3 regions of the Shewanella algidipiscicola genome follow, and region 3 is predicted to be linked to each of the others. Evidence: predicted binding sites of a transcription regulator. Region 3 holds the regulator's gene; each other region holds the start of a gene.
What was found. The regulator LexA, encoded in region 3, represses DNA repair genes until DNA is damaged. The targets are predictions, from matches to a motif close to TACTGTATNNNNATACAGTA.

Region 1 (2,283 bases), on a different contig from region 3:
GAAACATGCCGACAAGTTAATTGAGCGGGTATTGTTTCTCGAAGGTCTACCTAATCTGCAGCAACTTGAAAAACTGCATATTGGCGAAAATCCACAAGAGATGCTGCAATGCGATAAAACCATGCTAGAAGCACAATTGATTGAACTACGTAACGTGATAAGTCTATGTGAGTCTGAGCAAGATTATGTCAGCCGTGAAATCCTAGAAGATCTTCTCGAAGATGAAGAGACCTATCTTGATTGGATTGAAGCGCAGCAAGACTTGATTAAGATGACAGGGATTCAGAACTATTTACAAGCGCAGATAGAGTCAGAGTAGGAGTTTAGGATGAAAGGTAATCAAGACGTCATTAATACACTTAATCAATTGCTTACTGGTGAACTGTCGGCGATGGATCAATATTTTGTACACGGGCTGATGTACGATGATTGGGGCTTAACTGAACTACATGAGCGCATTTCCCATGAGTCAGACGATGAGCGTGAACATGCTAAAAAGTTGGTCGAGCGCATACTGTTTCTCGAGGGGACGCCCGATGTAGCCAGCCGTGAAGCACTGCACATAGGCAAAGATCCGCAAGAGATGCTGCAAAATGATCTTAACTATGAGTATCAAGTTGCCGATAACCTGCGTAAAGCCATCGCCTTATGTGAAGCCCATAAAGATTATGCTTCACGCGAGTTACTCGAGGTACTGCTTGAGGAAACCGAGTCAGATCACATGTATTGGTTAGAGAAACAACTGGGTCTCATCGATAAAATTGGGCTGCAAAATTACCTGCAGTCTAAGATGTAAGGTTATAAGCTGTGGGCTGCAACTAAGGTAGTGCAAGTCGCGGTTATTTGAATTGCTCCAAGTTCACTTTGGTTGTTCTAATCATGGCGGATAAAAGTAGCCGATAGCTAAAACGTTAGATCTAAGCCACAGCATAATGCTGTGGTTTTTTGTTTACGCTTAAGGCGGTAGGGCCTTTAAGTCTACTGCTGTGGCCGGTTTAGGTGAGTTGGCATGGATAAGTGTTTGTGCACTGTTTAAATATACAGTATTCTTGCGGGTGGAGGTAATGCCCATTGAGAAAGATTATTCATGTGGACATGGACTGCTTTTATGCGGCAGTTGAAATGCGAGATTTTCCCGAGTTAAGAGACAAGCCGATAGCCGTGGGCGGGCGCAGCGATCGCCGCGGGGTGATCAGTACCTGTAACTATCAGGCTCGGCAATTTGGTGTACGATCGGCTATGGCCTCAGCCTATGCCTTAAAGTTGTGTCCCGATTTAATTTTGGTGCCGGGTCGGATGGATGTGTATAAAGCGGTCTCCACTCAGATCCGCAGCGTCTTTAATCGCTATACTGAATTAGTCGAACCTTTATCGCTCGATGAAGCCTACCTAGATGTCACCGATTGCGATGCCCATAAAGGCTCTGCGACCTTAATTGCAGAAGCGATCAGGCAAGAGATATTTGACCTTACAGGTCTCACTGCATCGGCTGGGATCGCCCCGGTTAAATTTTTAGCCAAAATTGCCTCCGATCTCAATAAACCTAATGGCCAATATGTGATCACTCCAGATGCCGTAACCGAGTTTGTTAAAACCTTACCCCTGATAAAGATCCCCGGAGTGGGAAAAGTCACTGCCGCCAAGTTAGCGCAGATGGGATTAATCACCTGTTTGGATGTGCAGCAGTGTTCTAAAACGGCGTTAATAGAGCGTTTCGGTAAGTTTGGTGGTGTCTTAGTCGAGCGAGCACAAGGGATCGATAATCGCAGTATTTCGCCTCATCGTGAACGAAAGTCGGTGGGAGTCGAAACTACGCTGGCCAAGGATATCTATACCTTGGAGCAGTGTGAATCGGTTATGCCGCAACTTATCCAAGAGTTAGGGGCACGCATTAGTCGCAGCGCGTCGGCGCGACGTATTCATAAGCAAGTGGTTAAACTTAAATTTGATGATTTTAAACAGACCACGATAGAGCATCGCAGCGATCAGGTGTCGGTTAAATTGTTTTATGACCTGTTATCGCAAGCGTTAGCACGCCAAGAGGGACGCGGCATCCGCTTGCTCGGTGTGTCGGTAGGGTTAGAGAGTGCTGCTGTCATCAGTGACAGTGAAGATGAATTTAATGCTGCACAGATGGATCTCGGGTTTTAGGGTTAGCCTTCAAATGAAGGTTTGTCATTTTTTCGTTTGGTTTAGTTGGTATTGGTTTAGAGTATTTGAAGGCGTACCTTCACTGTGGTCAATCGCCTGTCCGGCGGGTGCAGTGCATGGATGCGCAAATGT
Region 2 (2,283 bases), on a different contig from region 3:
TAACCAGTACATTCACTTGATATCGGCGGGGCATTTTTTTCTGCATCGACGCATAAGCAAGTGCAACTTGTTCTTCATTTTGCTCTAAGAAAATATCCAGATTTTCGATAATATCTTTATGCATATCATGCAAGTGGGCCTTAATCACGGGATAGTCTGCATAGCTTAGCTTTAATGGATCCATTAAATGCACTAAGACATCTTGAGCCACCTGTTCGTCATGCTTTTGTTGTTGATCGCTATAACGCTCTTCCCAAGCAGTAAATTTACGCACCACTTCACGCAGCTTTGATTCTATTTCACTGATGTTATTTTCAAGCGTCTGTTGCTGTTTATGACTTAATGCTGCAAATGTGGCTTCAGAGTGGGGTTCATCACCATTCATGGCGAGCAATTCATAGCTGCCCTGAGCGGTAATGCTTAAGCTAATGTGTTTAGCCGCGGCCTCTTTAGTGATCTTATTTAATGCCGCTTCTTGTTTACTGGCAAGTTGTGCTTTTAATTTGTCTGCCCGGGTATAGTAAATCTCGTTATCGAATGCCAAGGGCAGGGCTTTGACGAGTCGTTTCATCAACTCTTCAATATCTTTTTTAAATTGGGCGCCTTTACCCTGAGGCAGTTGCAGCACCTTGGGGGTGCGAGCGTCAGTAAAATTAACCACATAACACCAGTCATAAAGCGGATGATGCAGACCAGGATCATAACGGTCTAAATAGCGCATCACCATCGTTCGCTTACCCAAACCATTACGGCCGATGGCGTAAATATTGTAGCCTTTGTCCTGCATCGACATGGCAAACTCAACGGCACTTTGGGCCCGCTCTTGGCCAACGATTTTATCTAACGGGTTAAGGCTTTTAGTCGATTTTACTTTGGCATCTAAACTGCTTAGCAGGGATGGTAGGTAAAGTTCGGCACTGGTAAGAGGGGAGATTGGCATACGCTAACTATCTCATATGAAAATATTAACTTCAGTGTAAACAGCGGTTACACAAATGACAGCAGTCATTTACTCAATTAAGGCCATATTATTAACAAACCGGTTCGTTTGATTGTTTTTCATACTAAAAATAATCTATTCCCTATGATTTATAGTGGATCCTTTAGAGGAAAATACGCCAGTAGGTGATACTTAAGTGAATGATCCAGATAAAAATCGTGTCATCTTCACGCCACACACACATAACTTATTGGCCTGCTGAATGACATTACTTGTTGTCAAACCTAACCCGCTGATAAATAAACTTGCGCCTTTGTAGCTGGCTGCTAAAATAACTGTGTTTATATACAGTGTACTTATTGGGTCTTATCTATGCGTGTTATTCCTTTTCCAGCCAGTGCTGGCATTACTGGATTCGAAAGCCCTGCGGCTGAGTATTGCCAATTAGGCTTAAGTTTAGATGAACTACTGATAGTACATCCCAACGCGACTTTCATCGGGTTGGCACAGGGGGATTCAATGCAAGGCGTCGGCATTTTTGATGGTGATGTGATTATTGTTGACCGCCATGAATGCGCCCGCAGTGGCGATGTCATAGTGGCCAACTTCAATGGTGAGTTTGTCTGTAAAATTATCGACACCCAGCGACGTTTATTGCTGTCATGTAACCAACAATATCAACCTATTAGCATTCACGACCACGATATTTTTAATATCGAAGGCGTTGTCACTCGATCGATTCGTTGTCACCGTCAAAGCCCACTACTGGTGGATCATTAAGGTGATGTTTTTATGTTTGCCTTAATCGATGCCAATTCTTTACCGCGACAGGTCGACTCTGGAATAAATCTGGAAAGGTATGTGTGATAAGGCTTCTCAGCCTTTTCCAGAAAAACAGTAGTTTTTGACTATTTTTCCTAAAATTCGAGTTTTTAGAATACCAATTTCCAGATAATTTGTCACTCGCGAATTCAACTCCGAAGTGCACCACTCGCTAAATTAGGCTGCCTTGCGTAATTCATTGAATACCGCAACAGGTTGCCTGAAGCCGAGGTACTTTCTCGGTCTGGCATTTAATGTCCGTTCAATCTCACTAATTTGCCTATCTGTTACCGTCCGCAAATCGGTGCCTTTCCGTATGTATTGCCGCAGCAAACCGTTGAAGTTTTCATTCAGTCCGCGTTCCCAGGACGAATAAGGGTTAGCGAAGTAGACATCCGTTTTAAGCTTTTCTGCGACCTGTTCGTGGTCACAGAACTCGCTGCCGTTGTCCGCTGTGATAGTTCGGACACAACCTCGATATTTCCACAGCATGCCAACCATTGCCCGGGCCACATCGGCTG
Region 3 (2,283 bases):
AATGAAGCCGACTACTAAATTGTTCGGATATAACAAATAATCGTTGATATCTATTACTAACTTAATCGCTGTTTAAATATTGATCAAGATCACTTTTTTTTATTTTGTTAAAAAAAAACAGCGACAAAAAAGCCCCTCGCGGGGCTTAAGTATGGAAAGTTTGAGCTGTAATGCTAGTGCAGTGAGCCAAATAATGATGTTTGGCGGCAGCCTTGATCTTGCTCTGCTAGGATTGTTACTGGTAGGTGACGATTAGCTTCTTCAATCACAATGCCTAAAGCCTGAGTGCTTTTGGCGACCAATTGTAAGCGGCGACAATCACGTGCATCGAGTGCTTGGGTCCAACTGATCACCGCACTGGATGTACCACTTGTAAGCGCTTTTTCCATCGCCCATAGTGCTTCAACTTCATCTTTGGTGTGCACTAATAAGATTCTATCCATACGAACACCGGCATCGGCGAGCATCTGCTTATAACCAATATTTGGTGGGCTAATCAGAACTACCCACTGGCCTTGTTGGCTTAATCTTGCTAATTGCGGCGTTAGTGCTTGCAACTCATGCTTACCTTGGGTGCGACTCGATAATGTCGCGATGGTGCTGTGCTGAGTAGGCTTATGTTGCGTGTTTATATCGACCCAAAGGCCGGGATGTCGTGGGGCATTACCCATTAGATTATTCATTGCCAATCTCCATTACGGATAACACCTACGGCAAGCCCTTCGATGCTAAGGCTTTGGCTGGATAGGTCGACCACTATCGGTGAATATTCTTCATTCTCGGCGTGAAGATATACAGTATTACCTTTCTTTTCAAAACGCTTTACTGTGACATCATCTTCGACCCGAGCCACGACGATCTGGCCATTACTGGCTTGCTCTACTTTATGTACCGCGAGCAGATCACCTTCGAGAATACCTATATTTTTCATGCTATCGCCGCGGACTCTTAAGAGAAAATCGGCGCTTGGGCGAAACATCGCTGGATCAACTTTATAGTGTTGCTCAACATGTTCTTGGGCCAAAATGGGTTCACCGGCAGCGACTTGTCCAATCAGTGGTAAACCAAGATCTTCGCTGTCATCTTCTTGAGTTAGCTTTATGCCTCGCGAGGTCCCTGGCATTATTTCGATGCAGCCTTTTTTGGCTAAGGCTTTTAAATGCTCTTCGGCCGCATTGGCGCTTTTAAAACCTAGGCGACGAGCAATTTCAGCCCGGGTAGGCGGCATGCCTGTATCGGCAATATTGCGTTTAATTAATTCTAATATTTCGGCTTGTCTAGGGGTTAATGGTCTCATTACAGATCCTGTCTTTCCATACAGTAACTGTCAGTATATACAGTATTTAAAGTAGCGCAAGGATTAAGCATATTTTTGTCGGCAATGTGGTGGAATTTGTTTGAAACTGAAAGCAAAATCGCAGATTTATTTTCATTGAAACCTGATATTTTTTACTTAAATCAATGTTATGAAATGGATTTTACGGAATAAATGTATTGAGTGATGCGATTGTCTCTTATCTGTTGAGATGATTTCTGTGCCAAGTTAGGGCGGCGAAACAACGTTAGCAGGTAATAGGGTTCAGTTGCACTCTGTGCCTGCAGTTACCGTTATCTTATATCGTTAAGCGTACGGCTATTATGGCTTGCTGGCGATAAGGTCATCTAACAGGTGGTGGTAATCATAGATTGCGGGAAAGTGGGTAAATATTTTATGGGGCTTTTTGCTATCAGGATTGCTTATGCCAAGTAAATACCCAACTCCTGCTTGTTTGGCGGCATGCAAGATAGCTTCGCTATCATCGATAAATAAACACCGATTGGGTTGTAATTGATATTGGTTAAATAAGCTAGACCAAAATTGAGGGTGCTCTTTTGCAAAACCCGTTTCATGGCTGGAGAGCATATGGTCTAACCCTTGCGCAAGCTCTGTGTGTTCTAGTTTGAGTGCTAGGCTATGAGGGTGGGCATTGGTCACTAATATTCTGGTTTTATGCTTTTTAGCCAATGTATGCAGAAATGGCATGCTGTCTTGGCGTAACTGTATCCTGTCGGCCAATGTGCGTTGCAACGTCACAATATCCAGTTGCAGTTGTTGCTGCCAGTAGTCGAGGCAATACCAATCCAAGGTGCCAACCACTTGGTCGTAGGCCTGTTCCACTAAGACATTGGCTTCATTTAGAGAGATGTTTCTGTTGTGACTTAAGGTTTGCGGCACTAGTTTGAGCCAAAAATGGCTATCGAAGTGCAAGTCTAGTAGCGTGCCATCCATATCAAGCAGTACGG

Region 1: dinB (DNA polymerase IV) is a predicted target of LexA. The motif match lies at 1,027-1,046, and genes of this name have one in related genera.
Region 2: DN599_RS10795 (LexA family protein) is a predicted target of LexA. The motif match lies at 1,274-1,293, and genes of this name have one in related genera.

The regions. Positions count from the first base shown of each region.
Region 1 covers NZ_OXJV01000016.1:325,282-327,564, reverse strand. Annotated here, with positions in the region: gene bfr (bacterioferritin) at 1-319, shown strand, start outside; gene bfr (bacterioferritin) at 329-796, shown strand; gene dinB (DNA polymerase IV) at 1,072-2,151, shown strand.
Region 2 covers NZ_OXJV01000016.1:107,418-109,700, reverse strand. Annotated here, with positions in the region: gene DN599_RS10800 (Lon protease family protein) at 1-940, opposite strand, end outside; gene DN599_RS10795 (LexA family protein) at 1,313-1,720, shown strand; gene DN599_RS10790 (IS30 family transposase) at 1,940-2,283, opposite strand, start outside.
Region 3 covers NZ_OXJV01000020.1:11,484-13,766, reverse strand. Annotated here, with positions in the region: gene DN599_RS16525 (cell division inhibitor SulA) at 174-683, opposite strand; gene lexA (transcriptional repressor LexA) at 680-1,297, opposite strand; gene yrfG (GMP/IMP nucleotidase) at 1,637-2,283, opposite strand, start outside.